2 regions of the Salirhabdus salicampi genome follow, and region 2 is predicted to be linked to the other one. Evidence: riboswitches for the same ligand, from Rfam matches in the RefSeq annotation. Region 2 holds a riboswitch; the other holds the start of a gene.

Region 1 (7,517 bases), on a different contig from region 2:
GGCAATTTGGTATTCGATGATCATCACCGGTATCTACCTAACCTCGAATACTGGAGCAGCGTTTAATGATGTAGAAACAATCGCTAATTATCTTCATGCAAAATGGGATGTGGATTATTGGGATAAAAGCTCCTTAACATTTGACGGTACAAGAGCTTGGGGAGATTGTAACACCATTTACTCGACAATTATAAACGACGATGATGCAGAAGATATGAAGTACTCAACCTGGCGCTTCTTTCTCTACGAAGTAAATGACAAACATGAGTTCATGGGGGATCCCGTTGACACAGGGACCGTTTCTTTCCTTGAATCAGGGGAGGAAGGCGTAATTGAATCTTCGGCTATTGAAGAAGGAAAGAAATATCGCTTTGTAGTTCGAAGACCTAAGGACCATCCTGGGAAAAACAATCAAGATGAAGACGGGTATTCATACATGAAAAGTGACAACATTATTTATCTTGAGAACTGTGAAAAAGACGCTGTCATTATGAATGAAAAGAACAACAATAAAAAGGCCTCAAAAGCGAATAGCGAGGACGAAGAAAATGATGAAGAAACTACAATTAGTCAAACGGGAAATGGTGAAACAGAAAGCGATGAGGAGACGGCTGAAAACGATGACAGTAATGAGCAACAACAGGTACAGGAAAATGACGTCACTAACAGTGAGGAAGACGTAGGCCTAAGTGAGGAAAACGAAAATGCCGACTCAACGTTAGACGATACTGAGGGTGAACAAAATGATGATTCTACTCAGGATGCTAGTTCAGAAGATACATCCGAAGACAGCACAGACACAAGAAAAGAATAAATTCACGAGGTGATATTCATGAGAAAAAAAATTAACTATAAAAAGGTTGCTAGTAGAACAATTTCTACAATTCTAGCTCTAACACTATTATTTATGATTTTCGTATTCATTTCTTCAAAAGCATCAGATGGCGAACCTAAATTATTTGGATATGAGTTTAAAACGGTTCTATCTGGATCGATGGAACCAACATTTTCTACGGGATCAGTCATTGCACTAAAACCTGTTGAAGACCCTTCCGTATTAAAAACGAACGATATTGTAACGTTCATGCAAAGGGATAATTCGTTTGTCACACACCGGATTATTGACGTAATTGACCGTGAAGGGCGACTTTACTTTCAAACAAAAGGGGATAACAACGCTCAACCTGATATGAACTTAGTTCCTGCAATTAATGTTACTGGTGTTTATACTGGTTTTTCCATTCCAATACTCGGTTACTTTATTGAGTTTTCCAGGTCAAATGCTGGAGCTGCATTACTACTAATTATTCCAGGCGTACTGCTAGTCATTTACTCTGTGATTACGTTACTAAAAGCTTTTAAAGAAATCGATCCGCCGAAAGAAACAAAACTAGAAAATACAAATTCGTAAAGGATTGTTCCTCTTATGCTTTGACATAAGGGTTCAATATAAATATTACATACCTCGACATGAGGGAATAAGGAGGAAGATGAATGAGTATTAAGAAGAAAATTGGTATGGGGGTAGCGTCTGCTGCTCTAGGCATTTCATTAGTTGGAGGTGGAACGTGGGCAGCATTTAACGATACTGCAACAATCAACAACCACTTTGCAGCAGGTACACTAGATTTGGAGGTCGGAAAGAGTCATAATAAGCCTATTTCGTTTGACCTTTCCAACTTAAAGCCTGGTGATAACATTCAAAGAATTTTTGAACTAAGAAATACAGGTACACTAGCTATTAAAGAGGTATTGCTAGATGTTACGTCTGACAACTTCGTTGATGACACGAATGCTGTAAATGGTGGTTCAAACACAGAATCAGAATTTTTGGCGCAATTTAAAATTGATTTTATGAACGTAGATGGAGAATCTACTAATTGGGAACCTAGAGAAAACGTCGTAAAGGACGGTGAAACTTTAACATTAGCGGATCTTGTTGATGGTTCATACGTAAATAAAATTAAAACTGATTACCTTGCATCTGACGGTTCTAATCGGATCAACCTTGCCCCATTAGTCGTTGATGATACTGATTATCGTGGTATTCCTGTAAATCCATCAGATATTGACGATGTATTTATTCAAATTACATTTATCGATAACAACGATCTTAATAACGATGGAACATATGTCCAAAATAAATTCCAAGGTGATAGTGTAGATTTCTTCTTTAATCTGGAAGCCACTCAGTGGGATGGTGTTCATGTAGATACGAATCATGGAAATGGCGAAATTAACAACGAAGTAGAAAGTTCTGCTGACGGTGATAGCATGCCAGACCCTAGAACAAAAGGTGACGCTACACATAACGAAGAAGTAACTGATTAATTTGCATCTTACAAGAAAAGGTGGGTCCTCCCACCTTTTCTACCTATTAACTAGACATTGAGGAGCAAAGTTATGAGAAAAACTCACATAATGATAATCTTTTTCCTTCTCGTGTTGATACCGATTTCAACTATTGCTAGTACTCACGATAATGAACGCCAAGCAGTAATCGATATATCTGTAAAACCACAAAAAATCCTTTTTGACTTACGTAATACGAAACCTGGGGATTCGGTCGCCCGCTCTTTTCAAATTGCGAATAACGGGAAAGAGCAATTAACATATTTGATCAACAATACGTTTACAGATGGATCTGAACATTTTTATAATCAACTTTTACTACAGATAAAAGACGAAGGTGAAAATACCATTTTCAATGGTAAACTTAAAGATTTTCAGCAATTAGATGAGCGTACTCTACAAAGTGAAACGAGCGAAAATTTGTTATTCCTCATTGAGATTCCGACTGAACTTACAAACGAATTTCAAGGTTTAGGAAGCGAGTTTCAATTCAAAGTTTATGTTGAAGGAACGTTAGGTGGGGTATTGCCTGTAGATAAACGATTGCCTTCAACTTCTACGCCGTTTTTTAATTATTTCTTAATAGGATCCGTTTTCATTCTGATTGGCGCTAGTTTATATGTCTATCAAAGGAGAAATTCTATAAAGAACAAACAGGACTAAGCAGCCTTGATGATTGTCATACATAAATCAAGGCTGTTTTTTTAGTTTATAAAAGGGTGATGACATGAAGAAATGGATTTCCATTATTATCTATGCCGTAATCGTATTATCATTTGTTTTAACCAAAGATACACTTTTATTTACCATTCACTCGGGCAATGACTTAGCGATTTATATAAGTATATTCTTTTTCTCATTACTTGTATTCTTTCCAATCGTTCCGTTCATCGTTGCGACTGGAATTGTCGGTTCGTTGTTTGGAGTCGTAACAGGCACCCTTATTATTTTCACAGGTGTTATGACTGGGACGATGACAATGTTTTTTATGGCACGGTATGGATTCAGAGATTTCATGCGAAACTTCTTGAATAAGTATGAAAAGGCAAAACATTATGATACGTTATTTCAAGAACATGCATTTATTACGATATTAGGTGTACGTATATTTCCTATCTTGCCTTCACCGGTCGTCAACATTATGTGTGGTAGTACAAACGTAAATTGGGTTATGTTTACAATTGCTACTTCATTTGGTATACTGCCTCGAATCATCATATTCACGCTTGCTGGTTACCAAACTACTGAAAGTATCACAGGCTCACTTTTACTGTATGGTGCCTATTTTCTCATCGTGACAATCGTTATTTACAACAAGGTTAAACGAAAACCATCTGCCGTTCGCACATAAAAAACGTTCAATCGGTAGTTGATCCCGTTGAACGTTTTGTTATTCTTTCTGTTCCTGTTTCCACTTATTATATTCAATAAAATCTTTAAACTCTTCTTTTGATACTCCTGAAGTCATTGCCTCTTGAACTAATTGTAACCAGTCAGCATCAAGTGTTTGTTTCAACTGGTTTTCTTCTTCTTGAAATAGTAAAAGATTCACTGGTATACCAAGAACTTGGGCTACTTTTTCAAGAAATTGAACAGATGGATTGGATTGTATATTTCTCTCTATGGAACTTATATACGATTTTGCGACACCTGCTTTTTCAGCAAGCTCTGATAGAGACATCTTTCTATATTTACGGTACTTTCTAATCCGTTCTCCGATCATAATATGGACACCTTCCTTTTCATTATTATACCATATATGGAAGGTTATTGTTTGTTATGGAGAACATTTTTTGCTCTGCTCTACTTCTGATTATTCTCTCCTAAATATTTTAGAATCTCCTCCTTACTTATCCCTTCTCTTAATGCTTCAAGAATTAACTCAACCCATTCTTGATCCAAGTTCAAACCAGCCTTGCGTATCATCTCATTCCCCCTAAAATACATCAGTATTTCAGGCAGCTCAGCCGTCTAGTAGTACACACCTGATGTATTACTTAAACCTGTAGCTTTGCGCCCCTATCTTTCAACAGGGTTGCCTTTTTCTGAAACACTCACTGGTATACCAATTCCATATATATGTAACTTTTTTCCTATATAGAAGTGAAAATGAAACTCCTATCTCATTATGTAGTATGTATTCGTCTTATAGGTGTGAATGATGTTTCCAAACTGGGGAAATGTATTAATATAATGATTATAAGAACGAGGTGGTATGGAATGAGAATTGTGATTTCCACTTGCATTGTTTTTTTATTGAGCCTACATATGACAGTACATGCCCAAATACCAAATCATTTTGGGGCAAAGGGCGCACTACAGGACCAATCGATTGATTTAAACAAAGCGATTACATATGCTCTTGAAGATGAATTTCTAGCTCAAGTACGTTACGATGTCATCATGGAGCAATATGGAACGCCAAAGCCTTTTACTGAGATTCAGTTTGCTGATAAAGAAAATGTAAAAGATCTACTATACTTAGCCGGGAAATACGACATTTCAGTTCCTACACATAACGCCAATGCTGAGCACTATGTAGTACGGGAGTCATCCTTAAGGCAGGCTTTCAAAACAGTTATTCATGCAGAACACCGGAACATTTCAATGTATGATAAATTTTTACGTGAATACACTTTCCCTAAGGATGTTATGGAAACATTTATGGACATTAGGGAAGATTCCCGACGACATTTATTACAATTAAAAAGTGAAATGAACAAACTTTAATCGAAAGAAACGCTGTTGAGTAGAACTCAACAGCGTTTCTTTATTTTGCCCTAGGTTTGCTATCAAAATCAATTTTTTTATGTGTTCCGTCACAAAATGGCTTTTTCGCTGACTGACCACAACGACATAGTGAGAAGCTCTTTTTCGTTTCAAACACATTTCCCTCAGCATCCACCAGTTCAACATCACCGCTCACTCGAAACGATCCGTTATCGTTTACTTTAATCGTTACCTTTTCAGACATGTTAACCCCTCCCTGTTATTTCTCTCTCTATAATAAAACATTTAACGAAAAATTGAAAAAAATAAACCCTACTCGTATTCAGACAACCAGTTCGCTACCGATAATAAATCGGAAAACACTGCATCCGCCTCGATATTTACTTCCTCCCTATTCCCAATTAATACAGTTTTCGTTCCTGCGCGTTTCCCTGCAAGAATATCAGCTTCTCGATCACCAACCATAAAACTCTGTTTTACATCAATGTCATATTTTTCAGCTAAATCAAGAATCATTTTCGGCTTTGGTTTACGACATGGACAATTCGCATGGGGCTTATGGGGACAGTAAGCTATATCATTGATGACTGCTCCGTACTCCTTTAAGTCTTCACGCATTTTGTCGTGCACTTTATGTAAATCCGATTCTTTCATGTGCCCGAGACCGATCCCACCTTGATTTGTGACAACAAACACTTTATAGCCACTGTCATTAAATAATTTTATCGCTTCACCAACACCATCTAAAAAATAAAAATCTTTCGGCTTATTGACAAACTTTACTCGATTCGTCAGTACTTCGTTAATGACTCCATCTCGATCTAAAAACATCGCTTTACTCATTCATGTTCCTCCTAATATCAAGACTTAACTTATTGAATACATTATATAAGAATAGAAAGGAGGCGTTCCCATTGAATTATGATTACTCCATGATTCAATCTCCTAGAGTTCCAACTCGAAACCATCCTTCCATTTTGAAGGTATATGGAGAAGGAAAAGTGAACATCGAACCTAATGTAGCTTATATTACACTTGGTGTCATAACAATACACGAAAGTTTAAATACTGCTTTATCAGAAAATGGATTAGCATCTTCCCGTGTAATTGACGCACTGCTTCAGTTACAGATAGATAGGGAGCATATTCAAACAAAGGAGTTTCACGTTAACATGGAATATGACTATGAAAATGGCAAACAAATATTCCGTGGATATCGTGTAACACACATGATGATCATTCAGTCCAACAACATTTCTAATATAGGTCAAATCGTTGATAAAGCTATATCGAATGGTGCTAATTATGTCTCAAACATTCAGTTCACCGTGTTACAATCGGACGTGTATTACGAAAAAGCATTACGTATGGCGTTGCAAAATGCACAAAAAAAAGCGTCATCGACTGCTGAAACAATCGGTGTATCACTTCACCGTACACCTGAACGGATTACGGAGTTAACAAGCACAAGCACTCCGCAAACAATGATAAATACAATGGTATCTAATGTTGAATTCCCAACCGAACCAGGTATGCTTTCTGTTTCAGCCAGGGTAGAGGTCGAATATACCTACTTTTCCTAGGATTGACTGAAATGCGTAAACATTTCAGTCTTTTTTTGTAGATAAACGCCTATTTTTTCAACCTTTTAAAAGGAATCATTGGTGCAGAACCCCCCATTATGAACCTATTTACGTTATTTTCTTCTACAATAATATATCTTATGTGCAAAAAACCAATCCGAAGAAACTTTCATAAAATGGTTATGAATTCACATAAGGGGGACTTTCAATGTATAATCAATTTCCACAATTTCCAGATCCAATGCAAGCGCAACATGGTGAGCAAGAACGAGTTTGGCCAGTTGTTCCTTTCTTATTAGGAGCAGCAGCAGGAACAGCTGCACAAGGGTTTCAAGGGTTTCAAGGGTATCAACCGTGGGTCGGATACGATTATGGCTATCCTTTTTATCACGGTTATGGACATTATCCTCATTATGATCACTATCACCATGGACATTACCATGGACATCACCATCATGGTAAGCTTCATCCATGGCATGGGCATGGACCTGGACTATGGTAAACAGAGAACGCTTGGTTTTCCAAGCGTTCTTATTGTTTGTTTTTATTTTTATATTGTCTTTTCAAAAAGCTAAAAGCGTTCGTATCAATAAACCAACCTTCTACAGATTTAGGTGACTGGGTTACTAAATGTTTTAACGTTTTGAGTAAGGAGTTCAATAGTTTCTGATCTTTTTCAGATAACTGAAATTGAACACCGTATTTATATATATCGAATCCAACATTCTCTGACCAAACGATTGTTCCTGAGAGCGTAATAGTCTTGCCACATAGGTTGGTTTCAAGGGTGTAAAGTACATCTGTTTCTAAATGTAATGGAGATATAAATTTCAAACCTTTAACACTAATATT
Region 2 (7,517 bases):
ATATTCGTCTCTACGGAGGCGTATATGGCATCGAATAAAAGCCGAAAAGCTTAGATCTATTTCTGAATTAACAGAAAAGGTACTCCACAACCCGATTTTTATGGAAAGGCTCCTCGCCGATTTTTCCATAAATGTTACCGAAATGTTTCGGGATCCTAGCTTTTTCTCCTCATTTCGAAAGAATGTTGTACCATTGTTAAGATCCTATCCAGTCATTCGAATTTGGCATGCAGGGTGCTCAACTGGTGAGGAAGTATATTCAATGGCAATTACGTTGAAAGAAGAAGGTTTACTAGGAAAATGTAAGATTTATGCCACTGATATGAACAAAAATGTGTTAGAAATTGCTAAAAGTAGAAAAGTACCGTTAGAAAAGATGCGAAAGTATACCTATAATTATCATCAAGCAGGCGGTGAAAAAGACTTTTCCAAATATTATTCGGTACAAGGGAATTTTGCTATTCTCGATCAAAGCTTAACGGAGAACGTTGTTTTTGCCCAACATAATTTAGTTACAGACGGTTCTTTTAACGAATTCAACTTAATTTTGTGCCGAAATGTCCTTATTTATTTTAATAATGAATTACGTGATCAAGTTCACGATTTGTTTTATCAAAGTTTAAGCAGGTTTGGTATATTAGCGTTAGGGGATAAAGAGTCCATTCGATTTACACAACATGCACAACATTTTGAAGAAGTATTGCCAACTGAGAAGTTCTATCGAAAGACGAAGTAACCAAAATCTACGGAATTCCAAGCTGAAACTTAATAGGTTAGGAGTCTAAATATGCAGCGAAGTGATAAAATTAACATCTTAATGGTAGATGACCGTCCCGAAAACCTTCTAGCACTTGAAGCTGTACTTTCCAGTCCGGAGTACAATTTAGTTCGGGCAACATCTGGTGAAGAAGCTCTTAAGTTTCTCCTGAAAGATGACTATGCAGTCATTTTGCTTGATGTTCAAATGCCTGGTCTGAATGGATTTGAAACAGCACAAGTCATTAAAAGTCGACAAAAAACTCAACACATTCCAATTATTTTCTTAACAGCCATCAATAAAGAGCCAGAACATGTATCGAAAGGTTATTTAATTGGGGCAATTGATTATTTATTCAAGCCATTTGAGCCTGATAATTTAAAGGCTAAAGTCGACAACTTTGCCAGTATTTATGAAAAAAATCAAAGAGTAAAAAAACAATCTGATTTGTTGAAGAGAAGCTTACGAGATTTAGAAAAAGCAAACCAGGAATTATCAAGACAGGCGGCGGAATTACGGAAAGCAGAGGCTATTTCGCGTATTATTGGGGACGCTTCAATTGACACGATGATTGTATTTAATAATCAAGGCGAAGTGTTAACGGTGAATCCTGCCGTAAAGGGAATGTTTGGCTATTCTCAATCAGAGTTGATAGGGGATAATATTGTTGCACTGATTCCTCTATTTGGATCGGATAAATTAAATGTTATTTTTAATGATGAAGATGGCAAACATGAGCACATATTTGAGCGTTTAATTGAAACACAAGCCCTTCAGAAAGATGAGTCATTATTCCCAGTTGAGATACAAATTGGAAAGGCTATTGTCGATGGTAAAAGGTTATTTGCTTGTACCATTCGCGACATAACGGAACGGAAAAAGCAGCTAGCAGCATTAAAACATCAAGCTTTACATGATAGTTTAACAGGGCTACCGAATCGTACGTTATTATATGATCGAATTCAAGAAAGTATGGGGAAAAGTAAAGCTTCCTCCACTGAAATGTCCCTACTCCTCTTTGATTTAGATCACTTTAAAGCAATCAATGACACCTTAGGCCATCATTGTGGTGATCTTTTATTAAAGCAGATAGCGAATCGACTTGAGACCCTTGTAGGGGAAGAAGACACAGTCGCACGATTAGGTGGGGATGAGTTTGGTGTACTATTGTCCAATATGGATACAGACAAAGCAGTAACGTTGGCGAAAGAAATTATTGAAGTCATTGAACAACCGATTGAAATTAATGAACAGACATTGATGGTTCGTCCAAGTGTCGGTGTGGCAATATTCCCATATCATGGTGACGATGTGGAAACGTTAATGCGAAGAGCAGATGTTGCGATGTATACAGCGAAGCGTACGGGAAGTGGCTACGCTATTTATTCAACCGAAAATGATCCAAACAGCTTAAATCGCCTACAATTAATTAGTGAACTTCGGGATAGTATTGATCATGACAAGTTAATGGTTTATTACCAGCCAAAACTAGATGTGAAGTCTAATCGAGTATTCGAACTTGAGGCTCTTGTTCGTTGGGAACACCCGATACACGGTTTTATTCCGCCGGATGAGTTCATTCCTTTAGCAGAGCAAAATGGATTAATTAAATCACTTACTTTAACAGTGTTGAACAAGTCCTTAGGTCAACTCGCCCGTTGGCGAAAAGAAGGGTACAATACGGGAGTAGCCGTTAATTTATCAACTCGCAATTTACAAGACATATATTTGCCCGACCAAGTAAAAGAATTATTAGAGAAATGGGAAGTGCCACCACAGTGTTTAACATTAGAAATTACGGAAAGCTTTATTATGGCAAACCCAAAAAGGGCAATGGATATATTATTGAAACTAAGAGGACTCGGAATTCGCTTGTCTATAGATGATTTTGGAACAGGTTATTCTTCGTTGGCCTATTTGAAGAACTTACCAGTTGATGAAATAAAAGTTGATAAGTCTTTTGTTATTGATATGACAAAGGATCCGAACGATGCGATGATTGTTCGATCTGTCATTAGTTTAGCGCATAATTTAGGAATTTCAGTTGTAGCAGAAGGTGTAGAAACTGAAGAAATATGGGATATGTTGGTTTCATTGTATTGTGATTCAGTACAAGGTTACTATTTAAGCCGCCCATTACCGGCTGATAATATTTTTCGTTTCTTAATGGAAAGAGAAATAAGAGTTTAGGATATAAGGAGCGTTGTCTGAACTGTAGACAGACACGCTCCATTTTATTGTTCATTTTTTCGTGAATGTTACGCCCCTTTTTATGGAATATTAATGTTGAAAAAGCCGCCGCAAATCAAATATATGACATTTGTCATAAAAAACTGCTGACGTTCATGACTATTACGAAACAAGAAATTCACCTATCATTAAGACTAGGTCATAAAGGAAACAAGGGGGATAATTATGGCTAACTCAAAATTAGCGCAACTACGAAAAAAAATTAAACAATTTGAAACATCAGATACAAAGGCAAGTGTATGGCAAATGATTAATACAATAGTGCCATATATATTGCTATGGTACTTAGCATACGAGGCGATTTCTATATCTATATGGTTATCATTAGCGATTTCAGTAATAACGGCAGGGTTTGTTGTGCGGACATTTATTATTTTTCATGATTGTTGTCATGGATCATTTTTTCATAACCGCAAGCTAAATAACATTGTCGGTACTATTACCGGAATTTTAACAATGTTTCCATATGAAAAGTGGAAACGTGAACATTCAATTCATCACGCTACTAGTGGAAATTTAGATAAACGTGGAACTGGCGATATCTGGGTTATGACAGTTGATGAGTATGTAAAAGCGACAAAGCTTGAACGTCTGCAGTACCGTTTATATCGTAATCCGTTCGTAATGTTTGTACTGGGTCCACTAATGTTATTCTTTGTGGAAAATCGAAAAAACCGTAAAGATGCTCGAAAAAAAGAACGAATCAACATGTATGTTACGAATGTATCCATTGTTGCTATTGCAATTGTTTTAATGTTAGCCATCGGTTGGGTTAACTTTCTAATCGTTCAATTACCAATTATGTTCGTATCAGGAATGCTCGGAATATGGTTATTCTACGTTCAGCATCAGTTTGAAGACTCCTATTTTGAAGATGAATCGGATTGGGACTACGTGAAGGCGGCTATAGATGGAAGTTCATATTATAAACTACCTAAAATATTACAGTGGATTACGGGTAATATCGGTTACCACCATGTTCACCATTTAAGTCCGAAAGTACCGAACTACCATTTGGAGCCTGTACACAATTCAACACCAGAATTACAGCAGGCGACAACGATTACGGTTGGTTCAAGTTTAAAATCCATTCGTTTCCGTTTGTACGATGAAGAAGCGAAAACATTCGTTACGTTTAAAGAGGTTAAACATTTATTAAAGCAACCAAATAAAAAAGTATCCATGCAAGTAAATAAAACGTAAAAGTCTAAGGGAAAAACCGTTCAAATGTAAATTGAATGGTTTTTCTTTTATCATAATGGAAGATGGTATAATAGATAGGAATTGTAAGGAAAGGAAACGAATATGCAAAATTGGTATAATATTTTTCCGAAAAACAAAAGTTTAAGCATTTACGTATGGATCATATTTAGTTTATTACCTTTTTACTTTATATTTAAGTCGACTATGCTTTGGGAAATCGTGTTCGGATTCGTCATGATCATTTTATTCTTCGTAGCTTACCGGTTATCTTTTTTGTCTAATGGATGGTTTCTATACGTATGTGTTTCCATCATGATATGTATAAGTGTAGGCATGTCACTTTTTTATGGGTATGTATATTTTTCACTATTTTTAGCCTTTTATATTGGGAATGTACAACATAAAGGTGGATTTATAACCCTCTATATTATTCATGTTGTAACGACCATTACAGCTGCGTCATTGAGCGTATTGACACAACGTGAATTATTCTTTTCACAATGGCCTTTTATTGGGGTTACAATCTTAGGGGTTGTATTGTTGCCTATTAATACATATAACAGAATTAAAAGGCAAAAGCTCGAAGTTCAGCTTAATGATGCGAAAGAAAAAATTTCACAATTAATGGTTTACGAAGAAAGACAAAGAATTGCACGAGACTTACACGACACACTTGGGCAAAAATTAACGTTAATTGGGTTGAAGAGTGACTTAGCGAGCCGGTTAATTCATAAAGACATAAATGGTGCCAAAAATGAAATTACGGATATTAATCAAACCGCGAGAACAGCGTTAAAAGAAGTGCGGGATATGCTTGCGGATATGCGTGGGGCGAAGTTAGATGAAGAATTGAAACATGTTCAGCAACTTTTAAAAGCTGCCAATATTGACGTATCCATACATGGGAAAACAAATTTGCGCAATACGCCTGCATTAGTGGAAGATGTAATGAGTATGTGTTTAAAAGAGGCTGTAACAAATATCGTAAAGCATAGTGGAGCAAAATCTTGCATAATTGAAATAAACGAAACGATTGATCATTTTCGTTTAAAGATTGAAGATGACGGGGTTGGATTTAGTGACGAAAGTGAACAAACAAATGGTCACGGTTTAAAAGGTATGGCTGAACGTTTAGAATTTGTGAACGGCCAAGTGAACATTACGAACAAAAATGGTACCACAATAGATATAACCATACCTAATGTTATGACAATGGTAAAACAGGGGGAAGAGCGATGATTCGTATCGTCATTGCGGAAGACCAGCGAATGTTACTCGGTGCACTCGGTTCTTTACTTGATTTAGAAGATGATATGGAAGTAGTAGGGAAGGCTGCAAATGGACAAGAAGCAGTCGATCTGGTGAAACAGCACAATCCGGATATTTGTATTATGGACATCGAAATGCCGGTAATGAATGGGCTAGATGCTGCTGAAGAAATGATTGACTTGCCATGTAAAACCATTATCTTAACGACCTTTGCACGAGCAGGATATTTTGAACGTGCACGACAAGTGCAAGTTAGTGGCTATTTGTTGAAGGACAGTCCTAGTGAGGAGTTAGCAAGTTCCATACGGAAAATTATGAACGGTGGAAGAGTCTATTCCCCTGAACTCGTTGATTTAGCTTACGAAGAAGCAAACCCACTTACAGAGCGGGAAAATCAAGTGATAAAGTTGATAGCAAAGGGAAAAAGCACAAAAGAAATTGCAAAAGAACTCCACTTAACGTATGGTACAGTTCGTAACTATATATCAGTCATCTTTGACAAACTGGACGTATCAAACCGGGTTGAAGCTGTTTCAAAGTTTGAGGATAAAGGTTGGTTCAAACAATAATGTTTAAAGTAAGACACTTTGGTATAAGAAGTGTCTTTTTTTATTTTAAAAAGATGTTACTACTTTAAAATAGAAATCGTCTACTTTACATAATGATAGGTTAACAAGAACGGTGCACATAGTGAACATTTTTCGTTATTTTGGAATAGTTAACTGCTTCAAAATCTTATTGTGGGTAATAAGAGTTACTTTTTGTTGGTACTAAAGTATGATATTCTATATTTATGTAAATATTGCCTTCAAGATAAGGGCAAACCTATCGAAAGATGGGGACGCAAAGCTTAAGGGGCTAAGGTGTAAACCATGCCAGCCAGCTACCAGAGGAGGAAAAGTCATGCAAATTTATAAAGACCAAGCCAATTACCAGCCATTTTGGAGAAATCAATCTTATAACACTACATATCAGCAACAACCAAATCAACAAAACAAAGTGACAAACCACCCCCAATTAAATGAAACTAAAGGATTTCAAAATGAAACAGGTAGTCAAAAGAACAACTTGCAAAGTATGCAAAATGTGCTGAATAACTACTATTCTATGAAATCAGGTTTTAATAGTAGTGGTGACTTGAAGAAACAGTTAAATCAATTGGCAGAAAAGAGTATATCTTATCGTGTAGATAAGCATTCTGAAAAGTTCGAATCGAAAGTTCATAACTTTAAGATGGAGATAAGTCGCGAAGCCCACGAAGCATATAGTAAAAGTCGTCAAAATAATTCTGCGGCGCATCCATCTGAAAATCGTAACAATGCAAGTGTGAATGGACAAGCCAATCGCAATGACAAAGCAGCAACAGCTAGTAACGGTAAGAATATCTCAAATGAAAATGCTGATAATAAAGGACGCTCTCAATCTAGTGCAAATGATGAGAATCGATCTGCTTCAAATCATACAGAAAATGAAACATATACGAATCAAGTTGAAAACCGTGGTCGAACAGAATCTAACGTAAAGAATCAATCAAGAACGAATTATACTGAAAATAATTCGACTGCAAGTGGTAATAGTAGTTCCAGTACAGCAGCTACTGAGGCGGCCCGTGGTACACAAGTACAAACTAAAGATACGAACGTAGAAGTGCAACGTGGCGACGGTTTTATGTATAATCAAACCGATAACACAACGTCTCAAGAAGGTGTATCTAGTAGAACGTCGGTGCAAAATGACGGCACATGGGAAGGTATGAATACTTCTGTAAATAAAGATACAACAGTTTAGAATACAGAAGTACAAACCGAGTCCAATAAAGTAGGCACATGGGAAAGTATGAATAACGAGACTACAGTCGGCGTAACTAATGGTGAAAATGTATTTAATACTGGACCAATAGGATCTAATATAGACTATAAAATGTAAATATGAATAATAAAAAAGTGAAGGTATAACCTTCACTTTTTTATATAGTTGAAAGAGGTAGAGGAATGGATAAACATAACATTTACAATGTGTGTAGGGCTATGGTACTGTT

The links. A riboswitch is a leader RNA that binds a small molecule or an ion and turns the genes downstream of it on or off. The one in region 2 is predicted to bind cyclic di-GMP.
Region 1: it holds a riboswitch for cyclic di-GMP, as region 2 does, so the genes downstream of both, NLW78_RS02840 (anti-repressor SinI family protein) here and NLW78_RS13710 (hypothetical protein) in region 2, are expected to answer to the same signal.

What each region holds. Positions count from the first base shown of each region.
Region 1 covers NZ_JANBWE010000001.1:538,811-546,327, reverse strand. Annotated here, with positions in the region: gene NLW78_RS02870 (hypothetical protein) at 1-814, shown strand, start outside; gene sipW (signal peptidase I SipW) at 833-1,411, shown strand; gene NLW78_RS02860 (TasA family protein) at 1,495-2,331, shown strand; gene NLW78_RS02855 (TasA family protein) at 2,404-3,015, shown strand; gene NLW78_RS02850 (TVP38/TMEM64 family protein) at 3,080-3,703, shown strand; gene NLW78_RS02845 (helix-turn-helix domain-containing protein) at 3,743-4,075, opposite strand; gene NLW78_RS02840 (anti-repressor SinI family protein) at 4,156-4,278, opposite strand; cyclic di-GMP riboswitch class I at 4,307-4,402, opposite strand; gene NLW78_RS02835 (ferritin family protein) at 4,573-5,082, shown strand; gene NLW78_RS02830 (CDGSH iron-sulfur domain-containing protein) at 5,123-5,326, opposite strand; gene NLW78_RS02825 (D-glycero-alpha-D-manno-heptose-1,7-bisphosphate 7-phosphatase) at 5,395-5,925, opposite strand; gene NLW78_RS02820 (SIMPL domain-containing protein) at 5,997-6,665, shown strand; gene NLW78_RS02815 (hypothetical protein) at 6,874-7,167, shown strand; gene NLW78_RS02810 (EAL domain-containing protein) at 7,197-7,517, opposite strand, start outside.
Region 2 covers NZ_JANBWE010000005.1:79,368-86,884, forward strand. Annotated here, with positions in the region: gene NLW78_RS13685 (CheR family methyltransferase) at 1-736, shown strand, start outside; gene NLW78_RS13690 (two-component system response regulator) at 788-2,947, shown strand; gene desA (Delta(5) desaturase DesA) at 3,173-4,210, shown strand; gene NLW78_RS13700 (sensor histidine kinase) at 4,313-5,449, shown strand; gene NLW78_RS13705 (response regulator transcription factor) at 5,446-6,048, shown strand; cyclic di-GMP riboswitch class I at 6,288-6,370, shown strand; gene NLW78_RS13710 (hypothetical protein) at 6,383-7,267, shown strand.